DNA from 3 places in the Brevibacterium sp. Mu109 genome. Region 2 is predicted to be linked to each of the others. Evidence: riboswitches for the same ligand, from Rfam matches in the RefSeq annotation. Region 2 holds a riboswitch; each other region holds the start of a gene.
The links. Region 2 has a riboswitch for thiamine pyrophosphate ahead of BSP109_RS15530 (3-oxoacyl-ACP reductase). Riboswitches for the same ligand answer to the same signal wherever they lie in the genome.
Positions count from the first base shown of each region.

Region 1: another riboswitch for thiamine pyrophosphate. It lies ahead of BSP109_RS06755 (ECF transporter S component); the one in region 2 lies ahead of BSP109_RS15530 (3-oxoacyl-ACP reductase).
Region 3: another riboswitch for thiamine pyrophosphate. It lies ahead of thiO (glycine oxidase ThiO); the one in region 2 lies ahead of BSP109_RS15530 (3-oxoacyl-ACP reductase).

Region 1 is NZ_FXZF01000008.1:104,872-111,583, forward strand. It holds gene BSP109_RS06745 (energy-coupling factor transporter transmembrane protein EcfT) at 1-289, opposite strand, end outside; gene BSP109_RS06750 (ABC transporter ATP-binding protein) at 286-1,845, opposite strand; gene BSP109_RS06755 (ECF transporter S component) at 1,842-2,495, opposite strand; TPP riboswitch at 2,522-2,633, opposite strand; gene BSP109_RS06760 (CinA family protein) at 2,738-3,229, opposite strand; tRNA gene BSP109_RS06765 (tRNA-Met) at 3,442-3,515, opposite strand; tRNA gene BSP109_RS06770 (tRNA-Thr) at 3,543-3,615, opposite strand; gene BSP109_RS06775 (hypothetical protein) at 3,689-5,053, opposite strand; gene BSP109_RS06780 (hypothetical protein) at 5,050-6,712, opposite strand, start outside.
Region 2 is NZ_FXZF01000045.1:3,476-10,187, forward strand. It holds gene BSP109_RS15500 (MFS transporter) at 1-350, shown strand, start outside; gene BSP109_RS17080 (hypothetical protein) at 369-944, shown strand; gene BSP109_RS15510 (hypothetical protein) at 1,067-1,552, shown strand; gene BSP109_RS15515 (relaxase domain-containing protein) at 1,589-2,143, shown strand; one part of gene BSP109_RS15520 (IS3 family transposase) at 2,150-3,117, opposite strand; one part of gene BSP109_RS15520 (IS3 family transposase) at 3,117-3,384, opposite strand; gene BSP109_RS15525 (NAD-binding protein) at 3,421-3,963, shown strand; TPP riboswitch at 4,189-4,286, shown strand; gene BSP109_RS15530 (3-oxoacyl-ACP reductase) at 4,341-5,159, shown strand; gene BSP109_RS15535 (metal-dependent transcriptional regulator) at 5,340-6,032, shown strand; gene BSP109_RS15540 (metal ABC transporter permease) at 6,029-6,712, opposite strand, start outside.
Region 3 is NZ_FXZF01000023.1:42,283-48,994, forward strand. It holds gene BSP109_RS13245 (acyl-CoA reductase) at 1-966, shown strand, start outside; gene BSP109_RS13250 (SDR family oxidoreductase) at 1,049-1,831, shown strand; gene moeB (molybdopterin-synthase adenylyltransferase MoeB) at 1,882-3,135, opposite strand; gene BSP109_RS13260 (thiazole synthase) at 3,132-4,022, opposite strand; gene thiS (sulfur carrier protein ThiS) at 4,034-4,273, opposite strand; gene thiO (glycine oxidase ThiO) at 4,303-5,502, opposite strand; TPP riboswitch at 5,489-5,589, opposite strand; gene thiE (thiamine phosphate synthase) at 5,633-6,340, shown strand; partial or broken gene BSP109_RS13280 (ISL3 family transposase) at 6,651-6,712, shown strand, end outside.

The DNA of each region.
Region 1 (6,712 bases), on a different contig from region 2:
CGAGCGCGAGCTCGATCGAGTTGTCGCTCACCGTCACCAGCCACCACGTGAGGTGCACCGTCCCGCCCGGTTCCGCGTAGAGGAGCATGCTCAGCCCGCTGAGCGGTGCGGCCAGAAGCAGGGGCCACGTGCGCTTCACGATCGTCGCCGGGGTGATGCCCAGTGCGGTGAAGAGCACCAGCCAGATTCCCAGCGCGGCGCCTGCGCTCACGATGTCGACGCTGGTGAGCAGGGGCAGCGAGTACAGCACGGCGGCGACGCAGAGTGCCAGCGGGTTCACTCCCGTCATGCTCGCACCTCCTGTGCGGCAGACTGCGACTCCAGCGGGGCCGCCTCCAGATGGAATCGCCGGTCGCCCAGGACGCGGACGTAGTCCTCGTCGTGGGTGACGGACACCGCTGCACCGCCCGCGTCGACATGGGCCGCGACGAGCCCCGCCAGCTCCGTCCAGGTCGTGCGGTCCTGCCCGAAGGTCGGCTCGTCGAGGACGAGGACGCGCGGCGCGGTGGCGAGCACGGTCGCGACCGACAGGCGACGCTGCTCGCCGCCGGAGAGCGTGTAGGGGTGGGCCTGTGCCAGGTGCGTGAGGCGCAGGCGCTCGAGGAGCTCATCGACGAGCGCGCTCTGCTCCCGGGCGCGGACCAGTCGGGGTCCGACGGCGAGTTCCTCGCGCACGCTGCGGGTGACGAACTGGTGCTCGGGTCGCTGGAAGACGGTGCCGATCCGCGTGAGGAGCTGCCTGGCCCTCCACCGGTGGGGGTGCGGAGAGCGGGTCCCGCGGGCGAGCTGCGCAGACGCTCTGACCTCTCCTGCCAGCGGTGCGGTGAGACCGGCGAGCGCGAAGGCGAAGGTCGTCTTCCCGACCCCGTTCGGGCCGGTGACGACGAGCGACTCCCCTGCCCGCACCTCGAGGTCGAGGTCCTCCCGCACAGCGCTGCCTCCGTGGCCCACGGCGACACCAGCCGCCGTGAGGAGCGGGGGATCCGCCGGGCTCGGCGAGGCGGGCGACAGCGGACCCGGCCCGACCGGAGACCGCGGGGGCGGCTGGTCGGGTGACGAGGGCCTCGGCAGCGGTGGCGTCCGCGGCACGTGCGGACGGGAGCCGGGCACCCACACGCCTGCGGCCTCGAGCGCGGAGCCTGCGCGGGCGAAGACCGCGTCCGGCGGACCGTCCGCGATGAGCCCGCCGGCCGGTTCGAGGACGACGACGCGGTCGACGAGGCCCAGCCATTCATCGACGCGGTGGTCGACGACGACGAGCGTCGTGGAGGTCTGCGCGACCGCCCGGCGGACCTCGGCCGCACCGTCGTGGTCGAGGTTCGCGGTCGGCTCGTCCAGCAGGAGGAGGCCCGGGCTCATCGCGAGCACGCCGGCGATCGCGAGTCGCTGGCGCTCTCCCCCGGACAGGTGCGCGGTCGGCCGGTCGAGGGGATGGCGGAGGCCCACGGCGTCCAGTGACCGGGTGACGCGTCGCCAGATCTCGTCCCGCGGCACGGCGAGGTTCTCGCAGCCGAAGGCGACGTCATCGCCCAGCACGGGGAGGATCGTGTTCGCCTCCGGGTCCTGGAGGACCAGTCCCGCGCGCCCCCGCTGGTGGGCGGCGGGGACTCCGTCGAGGGTGAGCGCGCCGGTCTCCACCCCGTCCTCGGTGTCGCCCAGGATCCCTGCGAGCCCCGCCAGCAGCGTGGACTTGCCGGCCCCGGACGGGCCCAGCAGCAGAACGCGCTCGCCCGGTTCGATGACCAGGTCCAGTCCGGCGACGGCGGGGTGACGACGGGATGCGTGCCGCCAGCCCCACCCGGAGGCGACGATGCGTGCGGGACGGGAGGTGCCGGGCGCGCTCACGCGAGCCCCCTCACCTCTCGTCCGGCGGCGAATCGATCCAGGGCGCCGGTGCGGGCGAGCGCCCGCGTGAGCGCCCACCCGGTCAGGCCCGCGAGCACCGCGCCGGACACGACGAGGCTCACCAGGTAGATGACGAGGAACTGGGTGCTCATCTCGATGTTGCCGGAGAGGAACAGCTCCAGCGTCCACGCGAAGAGTGCTGCGCCGATCCCGGCGAGGACGGCTGTGCCCACGCCGAACCGGCGGTAGCGGCCCAGGAGGAGGATCAGCTCAGCGCCCAGGCCCTGTGCGATGCCGGAGTACACGGTCTCCACGGCCCACTGGCTGCCCAGGAGCATCGAGACGACGGCGGCGAGCAGCTCGACGAAGAGTGCCGCTCCCGGCTTGCGGATGATCAGGCCGCCCAGGACGCCGCCCAGCAGCCAGACGCCGGCGACGAGGCCGCCGAAGCCCGGTGTGAGTGCGTCGAGCGCCATGAAACCGGCGTAGCCCGCGAAGTTCCAGAAGGTGAAGAGCAGTCCGATGACCACGCCCAGGACGGCCGCGATCACGATGTCGAGGGTCCTCCACCGGAAGCGGGTGGGTGCGTGGGCCGCCGCGCGGGCAGGGGCGGGCTCGGTCGAATGGGTGTGCGTCTGTGAATGCGTCATCGCGCAGTGCCTTTCGTACGACAAACGGCACGGGTGAAGAGTCTCCCTTGCGCCGGCATTATCCGGTTCAGGTTCGACGGTCGAGGGCTCGACGCCCTCCTCTCAGCCTGGATCCGCCAAGCTCCCGTGTGCGGCTCATCGTAGCCCAGATGTCATCGCACACCCGCACTGCGACGCACGGCGCCCCACATCCAGTGAGTGCGAACTGGACCAACGGCAGCCCGAACGGGGCCGGGTCGTACTCAGTCGAGCTTCGCGGCCTCGCGCTCCAGCAGGAGAAGCGCGGCCTTCTCGGTCTGGGCGAGCACGTCGATCGGGTCGCCTGAGAAGCGGTGGAGCTCCGTGTGGACCTCACCGCGCACGGACACGGCGATCCACGTGGTGCCGGGCGCCTGTCCCTCCAGCGAGTCGGGTCCGCCGGCACCGGAGGCGGCGATGCTCGCGGACGTGCCGAGCAACGCGGCGAAGTTGCGGGCCATCACCGTCACGGCGTCTTCGGAGACGACCGGGCCGGGAGCGACGTCGAGCACCAGATGCTTGACCTCTGACCAATAGCAGACGATCGCTCCCGCGAACCACTCCGAGGAGTTCGGTGCGGCCGCAAGCTGGTTCGCGATCTTCCCGCCGGTCAGCGATTCCGCGACCGCGACGGTGAGACCGCGCTCCGTGAGCTCGCGCGACAGCCGTGCTGCGATCTCCGCGGCTTCGTCTTCGCGCTCCTCGTAGTCCGCCATGGTCTCCCTTCTCCGCGCCTCGCTCGGATTGTCACGCGTCGCGCTGTCAGCCGCTGCGCTCTCGGCCCCCTCACATCCATTGAGTGCGAACTGGTCCACAACTGCGCCGAACGAGGCCGGATTGCACTCATTCGAAGCGGGCGTGCCCACAGTGCCCCGCAGACGAGAAGAACCCCTCACCGGATCCTGTCCGGTGAGGGGTTCTTCTGCTGTAGCGGGAGGGGGGCTCGATCCCCCGACCTCACGATTATGAGTCGTGCGCTCTAACCACCTGAGCTACCCCGCCACACGCAGACTGCGCGGAGCCCACGAGAGCCCCAAAAGGGAATCGAACCCTTGACCTTTTCCTTACCATGGAAACGCTCTGCCGACTGAGCTATTGGGGCAACGAGTGGTAACTCTACACAGGCGCCAGACCGTTTGCAAAGCCGGAATCCGCCAGTGTGACAGACCCCGCATTCACCCTTTCACCCGCGCTTCCACGACCGCGTCGACCAGGTCCTCCTGCGTCCCGCCGTACAGGGTGCTGGCCCACACGGTGTCCCTCAGGACATAGGGCTTCCCGGCGACGGAGAGCCACTGCAGCGGGTTGTCGTTCCCCGCATCGTGGACGCATTTCGCACACGCGGGAAGGGTGATCGTGCCCTCCCGCCCTGCGACGTCCGCATCGATCGTCTTCTTCGCCTGACCGTGCCGGGGGTCGATGCTGCACAGCTCCTGCGACGGGGCCCCGCCACCGGTCTTCCGCGCACCCAGGCGGAACCGCCCCCGGTCGCCCTTCCGGCCGGAGCCGATGGAGGCCTCCGCACGCGACACCGCGGACTCCGCGATCCCCATGAGCACCATCGCGCCGGCGAGGTCGTCCTCCTGCGAATCTGCGTCGTCTGCGATCCTGCGCGCCTGTCCGTAGGCGTCGAGGCCGTGCTCCACGAGATCGGCGGTCTCCCTGTCGATGCCGTCGGTCTGGAGCTTCTCCAGCCGCTCGACGACATCGAGCGCATCGTCGCCCAGCGCCCTGCGCATGGCTCCGCGATCCGCCGCGGCGGCTGCGCGCGCGACCGCCTTGGGGATCCGGTAGCGCTTCCTCTTCGCCCCACGCGGGATGAAGAACCACAGCGCGGCCGCCACGACGGCGATCAGCCCGACTGCGATCACGAAGGACCGCATCGGGTACACGGTGATCTGGTACTGGATCCAGCGCCACGTGCTGTTGTCGCCGGAGGACACATTCGTCACGGGCTCCGGGTCCTGCAGCCGCTCCAGTCCGGTCCGCAGCTGCACCAGCACCGAATCGGACCGCGCCCCTGACATCGACGTCGAATAGAACTGCGACTCCAGCAGGCGGGTGCGGTCCTCGTCAGGCGCGACCACCTCGACCGCCGGCATGTATCCGCCCTCGCCCACCACCATGACGACGAACTCCTCACCCGGCAGCACGTCCGCGAGCAGCTGCGCCACAGTCGTGTCCTGCTGGAAGTCCAGTGCCGAGTCGAAGACGATGTAGGTGGGCACCTCGGCCTCGTCCTGGAGCTCCCGCAGCTCCTCGAACCCACCGCCGTAGAGATCCACCGACCCCTCGTCCGCGATCAGCGACTCCTCCTCGAGCTGCGTCGCATACGTCTGGACCGTGCCCAGCAGGGATCCGGAGTCGTCCGTGCCACCGGCGGCGGAGAGGACGACCGCGGCCGAGGTCCCCAACACTGAGGTCGCCGTCACCGAAGCTCCCGTCACCGGCGTCGCCGAGGCGGCACCGGCGGCCAGACCGCCGCCGGCCACTCCGAGCACCACTGCCGTCCCCGCCACCCTCATCGCCAGCCGTGTCATCGTCTGCTCCTCTTCTGCTTCCCGGACGTCCGGCCGCTCCCGCCTGCGGCACGCTTCCGCGTGCCGGAGCCCGATCTCTTCTTCGCCTTCGCGGTCGGGTCCGTCCGGTCGACGACCAGGCCACGGCAGAGCACGCCGACGACGATCACCGCGAGCGCGGCGCCGATCGCGCCCATCAGTGTGCGCACCCAGGTGCGGTTCTCCCACTCTGCGGTGTCCGGAGCCGGCATGAACTCCGCCTCGTCCTCGTCGTCCGAGTCACTGAGCCCTCCGCTGACTCCATCGTCGGGGATCCACGAGACCTGGGACGCCCACCTCAGCTGTCCCAGCGCCTCGTCGGTCACCGTGGCATCCGCGTCGAACTGCGGACGCTCCGGCGAGCCTCCCCGATAGTCGTCCCGGATCCCCGCCGCCACGAGCTCCGCACTGCGGTAGTCGAGGACCACCGCCAGCGCGCCGTCCGGCAGGGCGTCCGCGATGAGATCCTCGGTGTCGGCGGAATCGACCACGCCGGTCGTCGCGGAGTCCAGACCGATGACCCGGACCTCACGGCCCAGCTCGTCGGCCACGGAGTCCGCGGCGTCGCCGATGTCAGCGAGTCCCACCCCGACGAGGCCTGCGCGGGACAGCGGCGTGACCGCGGGACCGTCGGCAGAGTCCGCCACGAGCTCCGCGATCACCTGCTCCTGCGCCGCGGCCGGATCGGCGACCAGCGACCCGGGTGCGCCGAGCTCCGCCGAATACACCTTCTCCATCTGGTCTGCGTCGTGCAGCCCGCCCACGATGCCCGCGACGAGCGCGGCGATGGCCGCGATCCCCAGCAGTGCCGTCCGTGCCCACGGCGAGGCGCCCGCGCGCGACGACGGCGAGGCGGTGCGCGCGGACTCCACCGCACGCTCCACACGGGCCGCACCTCGCGCCGGCTCCCAGTCCGCCGGCATCGCTGCGATGGCCTCGCTCAGTGAGCCGAAGGCGCCGTAGCCGCTCGCCGCCCACGGCGACGAGGCGCGCGTCCAGTACGGCTTCCCCCGATCGATGCCGGAGCGGCTCAGGTACGACGGAGCGCGGCCCTTCTCGATCCGCTCTGCGGAGAGGCCGGACACGGGGACGACGGTGAGGGCTCCGAGGATCTCCGTGCTCTCCTCGTCGTCCGCCGGGAGATCCGGGCGGAAGAAGCAGTGTCCCCTGCCGTCGCCCTCCAGTTCGTCCGCGAGTGCGTTCCAGCCTGCCCACACGAGCGGCGAGTACGTCTCGTCCGGGGCGGGGAGCCTGCCGAGAGCGGTCTCCTGCGACGAGGAGAGGCGCTTCGCCCGGGTCAGCTTCCGGCGGGAGTGCGTCGCCCGCTCCCGCAGCGACACGAGTGCCGAGGTCTCGTGCACCAGGTCGATCCGCGTGCCGAAGATCCGGGCGAGCGGTCCTGACCGGCGCGGCAGGAGGACGAGCAGGGCGAGGACCAGGAGCACCAGCCCCACCACGCCTCCAGCGAGGAAGGCCGCCGTCATGATGAGCGAACCGGTGTCGCCCTGCTCCATCGACAGCGCCCGATACCGGACCCCCGTCCAGCCGACGGCGGACGTCTCCTCCTCGAGCAGCTCCGGCTCGTGGGGGTCCGCGGCCACCGCACGCAGAGTGTAGGAGACCCCCGCAGCGGTGACCTCC
Region 2 (6,712 bases):
CCGGCGCAGCGCTTGCAAGCACCCTGCTTGTTTTCACCGGGCACAGCGTCCTGGGCGCAGGATTCGGCATGCTCCTCCTTGCCACCTGCGTGTCGGTGCTCGCCCCGGCAACAATCCAAACCCTCACCGGCATGTCCCCAGAACATTACGGCAGTGTCACAGCGCTCTACACCTTCGCACTCTTCCTCGGCGCCAGCCTTGCAGCTCTGCCAATCCCGGTGCTTGCAACATTGGCCCAAGTATCAACTACTGGGCTCGTGCAGGTCACGGCACTCATCGCAATCCCCATTTTCTTACTCGCCCTCACATTCACGATTTTCGGGTCTCGAACCCCACAGCAGCCTCAATAAATCCCTGAAAGGAACACCATGTCAGAACATCTTCTCCCTACCCTCAGAATCCCTGAAACGTTCACCGAGGTCACGACTCGGCAAGAACACCAAGGCACAACCCCGGTCACCGTAACCCGCCACCATCCAGGCACTGACCCGAAGTACGGGGGCGAACACGTAACCACCGTCTTTGGAGACGACCGCATCCTCTACGGCTACACCCGCCAAATCAGCGGTTTCGAACCTGACGCGATCCCGACAACTGGAGAAGCCCACCACACGGCATTCGAATTCCTGCGCAGCATCGATTCAGGCTTCACTGAAGGACTCACTGTGCAGTGGATCGACCGACATGACGAAACCATAAGAGGCGAAGACGAAGCGCCAACACTTGTCTCTGGGATGAAGGTCAAAACCCGTCATAGCTTAGGCCTCTATACCTGGGTCATTGTTGGTGCCGGTAACCAGATCGTCACTTACGAACGCGATATCGAGTGGAACAGCGGACACTCGCGCCGCAACACAGCAATGTGGTTGCATGACGCCTGGATCACTGCCCGAGACAACGGCGGTGATGAAATCGGCGGTCTATACGCACCTCTGAACGCGTAATTTTGGCCAAGGAGTGAGTCCTCGGTGAGACCCCGTCAATTGCGGCGTGGATGCAGGTCTGAGTTTTGAAGAGTGAGCGCACCTTCCAAGTGAGCCGGTGTTTCTTATGGAAGGAGTCGATGATGTCTACAGCTACGGATCTTGCCGAAATTGCGCGTGCGATCGCTGAACAGGCCGAGAAGCTGGACCGGGCGAGGGGTGCGTTACGTGAGCATCCGGAGCAGGTTGCCGATGTCGTGGATCCTCTTGTGGGCATGCTGTTGTCGATAGATCGAGTGATCGATGCTGCCGGCACTGCGTTCCAGGAGCATGGTGCGACCGCGGTCACAACATTCGGGGATCAAGCGCGTGGCTCGGCGCGAGTGATGTTCGATGGCGGTCTGTTGACGGCGGCTTCGGACCAGGTGCTGAGTTTGCGGAACACGCTGATGGGAGTCAGTGCGGAGTCGTCGTCTTTGGTGTGGCCAGAGCATGATCCGCTCGCTGCAGAGGAGCTTCTCAACTATCGACGGTTCCTCGAGCAGCGGGAACGTCAGCTCGACCCGGACGCCGAGTCACGGCCGACAGCTGCTGAGTCGCCGAAGCGTGGCGGGGTCGAGCGTCCCTGATTCCAGCCGTATCGGGCGATGTGCGGGGCGGTTGACGTGACAGTTTCGATCCGTGTGATGACCGCCGGTGACGGCTACCGGTACCTGCTGAACTCTGTGGTCGCCGGTGACGGTGACCGCGACGCGGCATCCGTCCTGACACGGTATTACCTCGAATCGGGCACACCGCCTGGCACATGGATCGGCTCCGGCATCGCGGGACTCTCTGATGACATTCTTCCCGGTGGTGCGGTGTCTGAAGAGCAGCTACGACGCCTCATGGGTTACGGCCAGAACCCAACCACGGAGGAGCAACTGGGCCGCCCTTACCGCAAATTCGCGACCGCAAGCGACCGTGTGCAGCGGCGCCTCACACGCTTACCCGAGAACCTCACTCCGGCCGCACTCTCCACACAGACGGCGCTCATCGAAGCAGAGGAAGCAAGCAAACCAACCGGTGCCCCAGTTGCAGGGTTCGACCTGACTTTCTCCGTTCCGAAGTCAGTGTCGACGCTGTGGGCGGTGGCCGATGGTGGAACGCAGACCCTGATCGCGCAAGCGCACCACGCCGCAATTCAAGACTGGGGTTACCCGCAAGCTGTAGACACGTGAGCCACATCACGCTGCATGCGTGAGTGACGTTTCCTGCTCGCCCTCGACAGTCTCAACCGCCGCGACCATGCCCTGCTCGAACTCCACCGGCGGCACCATCCCCAACCTCGAATGCAACCTGCGCCGGTTATAGACGACCTCGATCCACCGCGCTACAGCCTGCCTGGCTTCCGCTCGCGTCGACCACGACCGCCGGTCATAGAACTCAGTCTTCAACGTCGACCAGAACGACTCGGACATCGCGTTATCCCAGCAGACGCCGGTCCGCCCCACCGACTGCTGCACTCCCAATTCGAGGGCCGCAGCATGAAGCTGTGACGACGTGAACTGGGCACCTCGATCTGCATGGAACACGACTTCCACGGCGCTGGTCTCACGCAGCGTATGAGCCATCCGCAGCGCCCGCTCCACCAGGTCCGTCCGCTGGTGGGCATCCATCGCCCAGCCCAGCACCCGCCGCGAACACGCATCCCTGACCGCGCACAAGTACAGCCACCCCTCACCCGTCCTCAGATAGGTGATGTCAGAAATCCACACCGCGTCCAGCCGGCCCTGATCCCACACCCTGCCGACCCGATCCGGAATATGATGGACCGCCACTCCCGGGATCGTCGTCACCGGCCTGAACCGACGCGGACTGATCCCTTCCAGCCCCTGCCTACGCATCGACCGGGCCACCGTCTTCCGATCCACCGGAATGCCTTCACGCCGCAGCTGCGCCGCCACCCGCGGAGCGCCGTAGACCCCTTCGGAGTCCTCGTGCGCAAGCTTCACCTGCGCGTCCATGACCGTCCGCGCGGTCTTCCGCGGACCCGGAGCCAGGAGGCGGCGTGTCCACGCGTAGAAGCCGGCACGAGAGACGTGCAGGAGCCTGGCCATCCGCGCGATCGTGTAGTTCGCCTTCTGCGCGTCGATCAACTCGAACCGTTCTGCTTCCGAGGCTTCGACGCGAAGAAGGCTGCCGCTTTTCCCAAGAACGCGTTGTCCTCCCGCAGCTCGAACACTTCCCGCCGCAGCCGCGTCAACTCCGACCGCTCGTCTTCTTCCAACGGACCCGTGGATTTCCCGTCCCCGTGGAGACGTTCCTTCTCCTGCCGCACCCAGTTGCCCAGCGTCTGGGGACCGACGTTGATCTCGTGAGCCACGGCCGCGATCGAGCGGCCTGTATCGATGACCAGATGCGCGGCTTCGCGCTTGTAGTCCTCGGTGTACGACCGGCGCTGCTTTCTGCTTGACGACATGCCAGACATCCTTCCAGCGGAACCCGTGATCCCGCTATCTCGGGTGTCTACAACTCGAGGCTAACCCCAGAAGGAGACGCAGCCGATATCGATGCCCTGCAGACGGCTGGGCTGGATACCGCTTCTGCAGTCGTCGTTACATCGCACGACGACGACTTCAACGTCTACCTCACGCTCTACTGCAGACGGCTGCGCCCTGACTTACAGATCGTTTCTCGTGCCACATCCGAGCGCAATGTGGCCACCCTCTATCGTGCCGGTGCAGACAGCGTGCTGTCCTATGCAACGATCGGCGCTACCGCGATGTGGAACGATCTTGGACGCGCTCACCGCGTTGTTATCGCAGAGGGGAACGAACTGTTCTCAGCACCGAGACCGCGATCGCTGTCTCAGGTCGTTCTTCGGGACGAAAAGGTGCATAACGCGACAGGTTGCCATATTGTCGCAGCTCTCGATTCGCAGGGAACTTTGCTGGTCGATCCTGAGCAGCTTGAGAGCGGCGATTTGAAGAGCCTGGTGCTTCTCGGGGATCGGCATGCAGAACGATCATTCCGCGACAAATACGCGAAAGATGCCTGAGCTGCCTCTGAAGGGGCCGGGATGAGGCCGTGACCCCAACCCAGCTGAGCCCCTGGGAACCATGCACCGGACACGTTCACGGCAGGACAAGACCCCACCAGAGCCAGCGACTTGATCTTCCGAAGAGGGCCAACCTATGAACGTAGCGGGAGGCGGTAAGTACGCTGCTACGACGAGGCTCACGTCCCGTCCGCTGATTGGCCTCAGGTGACTGCTACGGTGAAAGGACAAGGCACGGGGTGCCGCCGAATGGCGGCTGAGATGAACACCCGTCGAACCTGTTCCAGTTAGCACTGGCGAAGGGATCGTCTTCAACTCTGCAGCACCCACAGGTGTCGTAGGAAACAATCCCTCCGTCCTCGCACGGAAGGCACCTCATGCAGAACAGAGCGGCAACCCAGACCTCTTCCTCCACAGGATCCGGGCTCCTGTCCGGACAGCGGGTGTTGGTGACTGGTGGGGCGCGGGGACTGGGTCAGGAGCTGAGCCGTGTATTCGTCCGCGAAGGTGCCCAGGTCGTCGTCAATTACCACCAAAGTACAGACGCCGCGCATCGCCTGGTCGACGAACTCAATGCCGAACGCAGTGATGCGGCCAAAGCCGTGCAGGCGGACGTCACGGACCCTGCGCAAGTGGATGTCCTCTTCACCACTGCGGAGAACGCTCTGGACGCGCCGGTGACCGTCGTGGTGAACAACGCACTGGCCTCATTCGCGTTCGACGGTGATGCTCGTCCGAAAGCCCATGAGATCGGCTGGGATCGGTTCGCACAGCAGTTCGACGGCAGCGTCAAGGCGGCTCTCTACACCGTGCAGCACGCGCTGCCGGGATTCGCCCGGGCGGGCTTCGGACGCATCATCAACATCGGAACCAACCTCTTCCAGCATCCAGTGGTCCCATACCACGACTACACCGCGTCCAAGGCCGCGCTGCTCTCCCTCACCCGCACACTCGCCCACGACCTCGGACCCGATGGCATCACCGTCAACATGCTGTCTGGTGGATTGCTCCGAACCACGGATGCTTCTGCGGCTACCCCGGACGTAGTCTTCGACGCGATCGCTCAGGGCACACCGTTGCGTCGCGTCACCACCCCCGCAGAATTCGCGGACGCGGCGCTGTTCTTTGCAAGCCCTTGGTCGCGCTCCGTCACTGGCCAGAACTTGATCGTGGACGGCGGACTGGTGATGGACTGACTCCCGTAGAGAGCACGGAGACGACGAGGAGGTAATCCGCACGCTGGTAGCGGACGCTGTGATGTAAACCCTTAGTCGTGACTTCGCGTTGCAGGCCATCCCAATCAGTGTAAGAGCGCCGTGCAACAGTTGAGGTGCCTCCAGCGCAGCCACCTGCTCGATCCGCGTAGGATTGCCGGTATGTCGGTAGCTGATTTGTCTGCCAGTGCTCAGAACTACCTGAAGGTCATCTGGAGCCTGCAAGAGTGGTCGGACGCTCCTGTGACTGCTTCGATGATCGCGCAGAAGACGGGGCTGAAGCTCTCCACCGTTTCCGGCGCGATGCCCAAGCTCGGGGAACAAGAGCTAGTGGAGTACGCGCGGTACGGCAGTATTGCTCTTACGGCTAAAGGTCAGGGATACGCAGTGGCCATGGTGCGTCGGCACCGACTCATCGAGACGTTCTTGGTAGAGGTTCTCGGGTATCGCTGGGACGAGGTCCATGACGAAGCTGAGGTGCTCGAACATGCGGTCTCAGACTTCATGGTTGGGCGTATCGACGAGCTCTTGGCGCACCCCGTTAGAGATCCGCACGGTGACCCGATCCCCTCGCCGTCGGGTGCGGTAGACCGGACCCCTTTTGTGGAGAGTCTTTCGGGGGCCAGCCCTGGCGTCCGGATGGTGGTGGAGCGGATCTCCGACGAGGATCCGGAGTTGCTGCGTTTCTTCGCTGGCCGTGGTCTGGTGGTGGGATCCGAGCTCATCGTCTCCGCCGGACCGCCCTATTCGGACTCTCTGCAAGTGCAGGTGGAGGGTGGCGCATCGCTCGTACTCGGTCGCTCCGCTACGGATGCAGTGTGGATCTGCCCCGTGAGTCAGTCAGCCGTACCCTAACCGGCAGGCTCATCGATTGCCCCAGCATCGGCGCTGGCCGCAGGCACACGCATGGTCCCGGTTGAACGGTTGAAGCTCGCTTTACGCTTCCACGACCGGGCCGATCGGCTGATGACGAGGACGAGCAGGAACACGACTCCGTAGAACACTGACATACCTGCGCTGGTGGCTGCGTTGACTGCGTAGGCGGCCCAAAACCCTCCGAGAGCACCAATCGCTGCGATCGCTATGGTGAGACCGAACACCACCGGGAGCCGATCGGTGAGCAGATAGGCAGTAGCCGGCGGGACGACGACCAGCGCGATGACGAGAATGGCTCCGGCTCCGTTGAATGCCGCGGTAACTGTCACGGAGACGAGGAACATGAAAACGGTGTTCAGTGTCCCAGTGGGGATGCCAAGAGCTCGAGCGAACTGTGAGTCGAAGGTGGTGAGTTTTAGGTGCCGGTAATACACGGCATGGAAGACCACGTTGACCAGAAGCACCGCTAGCATCACGTACAGGTAGACAGGCCCCAGAGAGACAACGTCTGCTCTGCCTGGCATCTGTAGGTTCAACTGCTGAAACGAGGCCAGGTTCAGGTCTCCTACCAGCACGGCGTGAGTGTCGAGGTGAATGTTGGCGAAGTTTGCGGTCACCATAATCACTCCGATACTGAACAAGGCCGGGAACACCAGACC
Region 3 (6,712 bases), on a different contig from region 2:
TGCGGGCTGCTCGTGAAGTCCGCGTCATTGGGCAAGCCCGCCTCCGGCGAGCCGCTGTTCGCCTCGCTCTTCGCCCGCTCCGTCGCCGAGGTCGACGCGAGCCTGGCCTCCTGCCTCGCCATCCTGCCGTGGCCCGGTGGGGACGACGCGATCGAGACCGCCGCGTTCGCCGGGTCGGATGCCGTCGTCGCGACGGGATCGCGGACCGCACTCGCGGATTTGCGCACCCGCGTACCCGCAGGCATACGACTCATCGAGCACGGCGCGACGGTGAGTGTTGCGGTCCTCGCCGCCGAGGCCCTGCGCACCGACCGCTTCCAGGAGACCGCCCGCAGGCTCGCCCGGGACGTCGCCCACTACGACCAGCAGGCCTGTCTCTCCCCACACGTCGCGTACATCGAGACGACTGCATCGGACACGGGCGTCCCCGTCGACGTGTTCGCCGCGGCTGTCGCGACGGAGCTCGCAACGATCGAGCGCCGCAGTCCGCGCGCACCGCTCACACTCGAGGAGGCCGCAAGCTGGGCGAGCGCGCGAGAGGAGACAGAGTTCGCCACCTGGGACGACGAGTCACGCTCCCTGCTGACTGCCGGCGACGACTCCCCGTGGGCTGTCACGGTCGAGCCCCTCGATGCACCATTCCAAGCGTCCCCGCTGGGACGTTTCGTGCGCCTCATCCCCGTGACCGAACCGGCGGCGATCGGTCGCGGCCTGGCCGGGGTGACGCGCATCGTGCAGTCGGCAGGCCTGGCCTGCGCACCGGCCAGGACGGAGGCGTTCGCAGAGGTGCTGGCGGCATCCGGCGTGGATCGAATCGCCGCGCTGGGCCGGATGGGAGCGCCAGCAGCTGGCTGGCACCACGACGGGCGACCGGGGCTGGGCGACCTCGTGACGTGGACGGACCTCGAGCCATCCGTAGATGTGGAGCTCGACCTCTACGACCCGGACGACCGGTCCGGCGGATGACGGCAGCGCTGACGACAACACGGCTGACGGCCACCGCGAGTCTGGCGGGGCCGCTGCGCGCATGGGACGTATAGGAGACAGAATGCTGGGAACCAGTCGGATGCTGGAGGGGCGGACGGCGCTCGTGACCGGCTCGGGCCGCGGGATCGGGGCGGCCATCGCTCGCGGTCTCGCGCAGCACGGAGCGGATGTCGCGATCAACTGCCTGCGCGACACGGAGTCCGCCCAAAGGGTCGTCGCGGATGTCGAGGCGGCAGGCGGTCGCGGGATCGTGATCGCTGCGGACGTGACGGATCCGGCCGCGGCGAGGCGACTGGTCGAAGAGACCCGAGAGCAGCTGGGGCCAATCGACATCGTGGTCCACAATGCGCTGGCCGGATTCCAGTTCGATCCCCGGGGACGGCGTGCCGCGTGGAATCTGAGTGTCGAGGACTACACCGCGCAGGTGAACGCGGCGGTGGGTGCCGCGCACGCGGTCACGCAGGCCGCGCTGCCTGACCTCACGGGGCACGGGCGCGGGCGCATCGTGTCCGTGCTCTCCGACCTCATCGAGCGTCCGGGCGTCCCCTACCCGGAGTACGTGACCGCGAAATCCGCGCTGCTGGGGTGGTCGCGGGCAATGGCCGCAGAGCTGGGGCCGCTGGGGGTGACGGTCAACTGCGTGGCGCCGGGGCTGGTGCCGTCGACCGGTGCCGCGGTGGGCACGGACGATCAGCTGCGGGACGGGCTCGAGGCCGCCACTCCCCTGCGTCGACTGGCCGAGCCCGAGGACGTGGCCGGCGCCGTGCTGGCGTTCACCTCAGACTGGTTGGGCTTCGTGACCGGGGCGTGCCTGTTCGTCGACGGAGGACTCGTCATGCGGTGACGGGGCGTGCACGACGACGGACTCTGCGACCTGCCTGGTCGATGCCGCCTTCAGTACTCCGGCAGGTGCGGTGCGACGTCGCGCACCCAGGCGAGGACTCCCCCGTCCAGGTGGCGCACCGTCTCCTCCCGGTACGCGAAGTTCGGCTGGAGACGCGCCAGCGCTCGTGCCGATCGACCCCCGGACTTGCAGTGCAGGACCACTGGCACTCCACGGGCCTCTGCCGGCAGTGCCTCGATCCCGTGGTCCAGCAGTGCGTCGAGTGCGACGGGGACAGCACCGGGGATGCTGACCAGGCGGCGCTCCCAGTCCTCGCGCACGTCGATGAGGGCGAACTCCGCACGCCCCGCAGCGCGCCGGTCCAGCATCGCTGCGAGCTCACCTGCGGTGACCGCATCGTCCCTCGCCGCCGAGGTCGTCTCCGCTTCCGCTCCCGGCTCACCCGGTGCTCCCGGCGCTCGCTCGCACGCACCAGGGCCGTCCGCGTCCAATGTCCCGTCGGACACTCGCGTCACCGACGGGGTCGCGGGGTCTGCGACGACGCGCAGCTCGCGCCACGTCATGGCGAGCGCGTCGTGGAGGAGCAGCCGCCCCACTAGCGGCTCCCCAATCCCGGTGAGAAGCTTGACGGCCTCGGCCGCCATGACGGAGCCGATGGTCCCCGGCAGCATGCCCAGTACGCCACCCTCCGCGCAACTGGGGACCTCACCTGCGGGTGGCGGCTCCGGGTGGAGGTCGCGGTACGTGGGACCGCGGCCGGACCAGAACACGCTCACGCGCCCCTCGAACCGCAGGATCGATCCCCAGACGCACGGAACCTCTTCGAGCGCGCACGCGTCAGAGACGAGGTACCGGGTTCCGAAGTTGTCCGCCCCGTCCAGGACGAGGTCGTAGCCCGCGACGATGTCCCGGGCGTTCTGGGCGTTCAGCCGCACCGGGTGCTGCTGGACCGCGACGAGCGGGTTGAGGCGGGCGAGCGCCCGAGCAGCCGATTCCGTCTTCAGGTCGCCCACGTCCTCGACCCCGTGGAGGACCTGCCGCTGCAGGTTGGAGACGCTCACGCGGTCGTCGTCGACGATCCCGATCGTCCCCACCCCGGCGGCAGCGAGGTAATGAAGGACGGGCGCTCCCAGTCCGCCAGCTCCGATGACAAGGACGCGGGCGTTCTTCAGCCTACGCTGGCCGGTCTCCCCCACCTGTTCGAGGGTGAGGTGGCGGGAGTAGCGCTCGATCTCCTCGACCGTGAGTTCCGGCCCCGGCTCGACGAGCGGAGGCAGCGCACTCGACTGCACGGTGGCGTTCACGGCTGCCCCACCTCCGGCCAGTCACCGCGCGGGATCCCGCCGACGGCCGCGTTCGCGTCGCCCGTCGACCCCACAGCGCCGATCGGATCGATGAGCCCGTCCGCGGGCGATGACGCCAGCGCATGCCTGCGAGCGGGTATCCGCCCCGCCTGCGCGGCCAGCCGTCCCGCCTGGACCGCGGCCTTCATCGCCCGGCCCATGAGGACCGGATTCTGCGCGCGGGTCACCGCGCTGGCGAGGAGGACTGCATCGCAACCCAGTTCCATCGCGAGCGCCGCATCCGAGGCCGTCCCGATCCCCGCGTCGAGGATGATCGGCACCTGCGCGCGGGAGGCGATGAGCTCGATGTTGTGCGGGTTGAGGATGCCCAGGCCGGTGCCGATCGGCGCGCCCAGCGGCATGACCGCGGTGGCTCCCACGTCCTCGAGCCGCTGCGCGACCACGGGGTCGTCGGAGGTGTAGGCGAACACTGTGAAGCCCTCCGCCACCAGGCGTTCCGTCGCATCGATGAGTTCGACGGCATCGGGCAGGAGCGTCTCCTCGTCGGCGATCACCTCGAGCTTCACCCAGTCCGTCTCCAGGGCTTCGCGACCCAGCTCTGCGGTGAGCAGCGCGTCGCGTGCGGTGTAGCAACCGGCGGTGTTCGGCAGGATGCGGATGCCATTGCGCTCCAGCAGGGCGAAGAGCGAGTCGCCGGCCTGCTTCGAGTAGCGCCGCATCGCGACGGTGGTGAGCTCTGTGCCGGAGGCCAGCAGCGCCTCCTCGAGGACGCTCAGAGAGGTGATCCCGCCGGTGCCGGTGATGAGGCGTGAGGTGAGTTCGACACCGTCGATGGTGAGCGAGTCCCCGGTGTCCGTGGGGATGTCCGCCGTCGTCTGAGTCGCCATCGTCACGGCTCTCAGCCTCCCTGCATCGCGGTGATGATCTCGACGGTCTGGCCGTCGACCAGGCGCGTGTGCTGCCAGCGGCTGCGCGGGACGACGGTGGAGTCGAGGGCGACGGCGACACCCAGGCGCCCGCCGTCCGCCGGTGTGCCGTCCGCAGTGAGCGGTCGATCGATCGTCTGGGCGACGAGGTCCAGGAGTGAGGCGTCATCCTCGATCGGATGCGCGGCCCCGTTGACGGCGAGGGTGGGCATGAAAGGTCCTTCCTGAGCGGTGTCCAGGGTCAATCTGTCGGGTGGAAGCGGTACGGGTCGGTGGTTCGCAGGACGCCTGTGAGGTCGGGCCCCCGAGAATCACCGGTGACGAGCGCCGCGGCCGCATCCGCGAGCAGAGGTGCGAGGAGCACTCCGTGCCGGAAGCCGCCGGTCGCGAGGATGAGGCCGGGTGCCTCGGCACCATCGCCGTCGCGCAGTCGTCCCAGCAGCGGCACGTCATCCGGGGTGCCCGGCCGAGCACGGGCCATGACCTCGACCAGTTCCAGGTCGCAGACCGCAGGGACGAGCGTCTGGGCATCACGGAGCAGTCGGTACACACCGCCCGCACTCGCGCCCGCCAGGTCGTCCTCGCGCGAGGTCGCCCCGATGACGATCTCGCCGTCGGCCCGCGGCACCAGATAGACCGGCACACCGTTCACGACGCCGCGGATCGTGCGCTCGAGGAGCGGCGCGGCGCCGTCCGGCAGCCGCGCGCGGAGGATGTCGCCATGCACCGGTCGCAGCACGGCCGCCGGGGAGGCGGGCAGGCCGGCGAACAGGTCGCTGCCCAGGCCGGTCGCGAGGATCGTGTGCCTCGCGGCGATCCGGGAGCCGTCCGCCAGCTCGACTCCCCCGCCGTCGTCACACAGCCGGACAGCCGCCTGCGTGACGAGCGTGGCGTGCGCGCGATGCTCCCGCGAGGACAATGCCGCAATCAGACCCGCCACCAGCCTGCGCGGGTCGACCTGGTGGTCGCCCACCGCACGGAAAGCCCCCGCCAACCGGGGAGACAGTGCCGGCTCCAGCGCGCGCGCCTCACGGACCGTGAGCGCGTCGACCTCCATCCCGTGCGCGTTCTGGTGCTCGCGGAGCTCGGCCAAGCCCTGCCGGTCCGCTGGGGTGCCGGCGCACACGAGGGTCTCCGTCCGGCGGTAGCCCACGTCGTGGCCCGAGGCCGCCTGGACTCCGGCGACGAAGTCCGGGTAGTTGGACGCGGCCTTGCGCATGAGCGGGTACAGGGCGTGCTGCTGGTACTGGACCTCACTGGCCGGGGCGATCATCCCCGCCGCGGCACGGGAGGCCGCTCCTCCCGGGTCCGGGTCGACGATCGAGACGGACAGTCCGCGCTCACGCAGACGCCAAGCTGTGGCGAGGCCGATCACCCCCGCGCCGACGATGACGACATCGCTGCGTGGCGCATCCGGGTGCGACGGTTCCACTGCTCTCATCCTTCCCTTCGGCGGCATGACCCGCATCAGGTTCGACGGTCGGCGCTGGGGCCCTCTCAGCCCCGTAGGGCTCCCGCAGAGTTCGCGATCCCCACGAGTGCGTGCATCGTCGTGACTACACTCGTGGATCGTGAGCCATCATACAGACGCCCCCGCTGGGGAGGACGCGCAGGCTAGGGCCGCGCGCATCGCCACCGCTCGCCTCTACCTGTGCACGGATGCTCGCACCGGCCCCGGAGATCTGGAGAGCTTCCTCCACGCCGCGTACGCCGGCGGCGTCGACATCATCCAGCTGCGCGACAAGTCGATCGGCACCGCCGATGAACTCGCAGCACTGGAGATCCTCGCTCGTGCGGCTCGCGCGCACGGGAAGCTCTTCGCGGTCAACGACCGCGCGGACGTCGCCTCCCTCATCGGCGCCGATGTCTTCCATGTGGGCCAGCAGGACCTCACCCCCGCCCAGGCCCGCAAGCTGCTGGGCAACGAGGTCGCCATCGGCCGGTCGACGCACACGGTCGAGCAGGCCCAGGCGGCACGGCTCGACCCGGACGTCGACTACTTCTGCACCGGGCCGATCTGGGAGACCCCCACGAAGCCGGGCCGCAAGGCCACCGGACTGAGCTTCGTCGAAGACGTCGCACATGCGGAGAATAACGATGCAGACCGCGTCACCAACGAGGACCCCGCGAAGCCGTGGTTCGCGATCGGCGGGATCGACGAGCAGCGTCTGCGCCAAGTCCTGGACGCCGGCGCACAGCGGATCGTCGTCGTCCGGGCGATCACCCAGGCCGACGACCCGGAAGCCGCCGCCCGCCGCCTCCGCGCAGCCCTTCGGTAGTCACGACTCCAGCCACGCACAGTCGCAGTTCGCTCCGGCGACAGTGCCTCCATTCAGCGGGACGCGACACTCACGACGTGGAATGGTTCGAGGCCTCCTCCTCGCGCTCAACTGAGCGAATCCGTCGTCGGTTGTCCGGACAAAACCCACAATGCGATTCACTCACCGGAGTGATGAAGCAGAAAGCGGCTCTTCGTAATTGAGGGTGTACAGCCTGGTGCCGGGGATCCGTCCGTGTCGCTGCCGGGGTAGACGTCGAGGCCTCCCTGAAGATGGAAGTTCTCACACTCTCCATCCGGAAGACCTCGACATGGGCAAGCCTAGCTTCACGACCCCCGATCTTGACGCGTTCTGCCTCCTCGACACCCACGC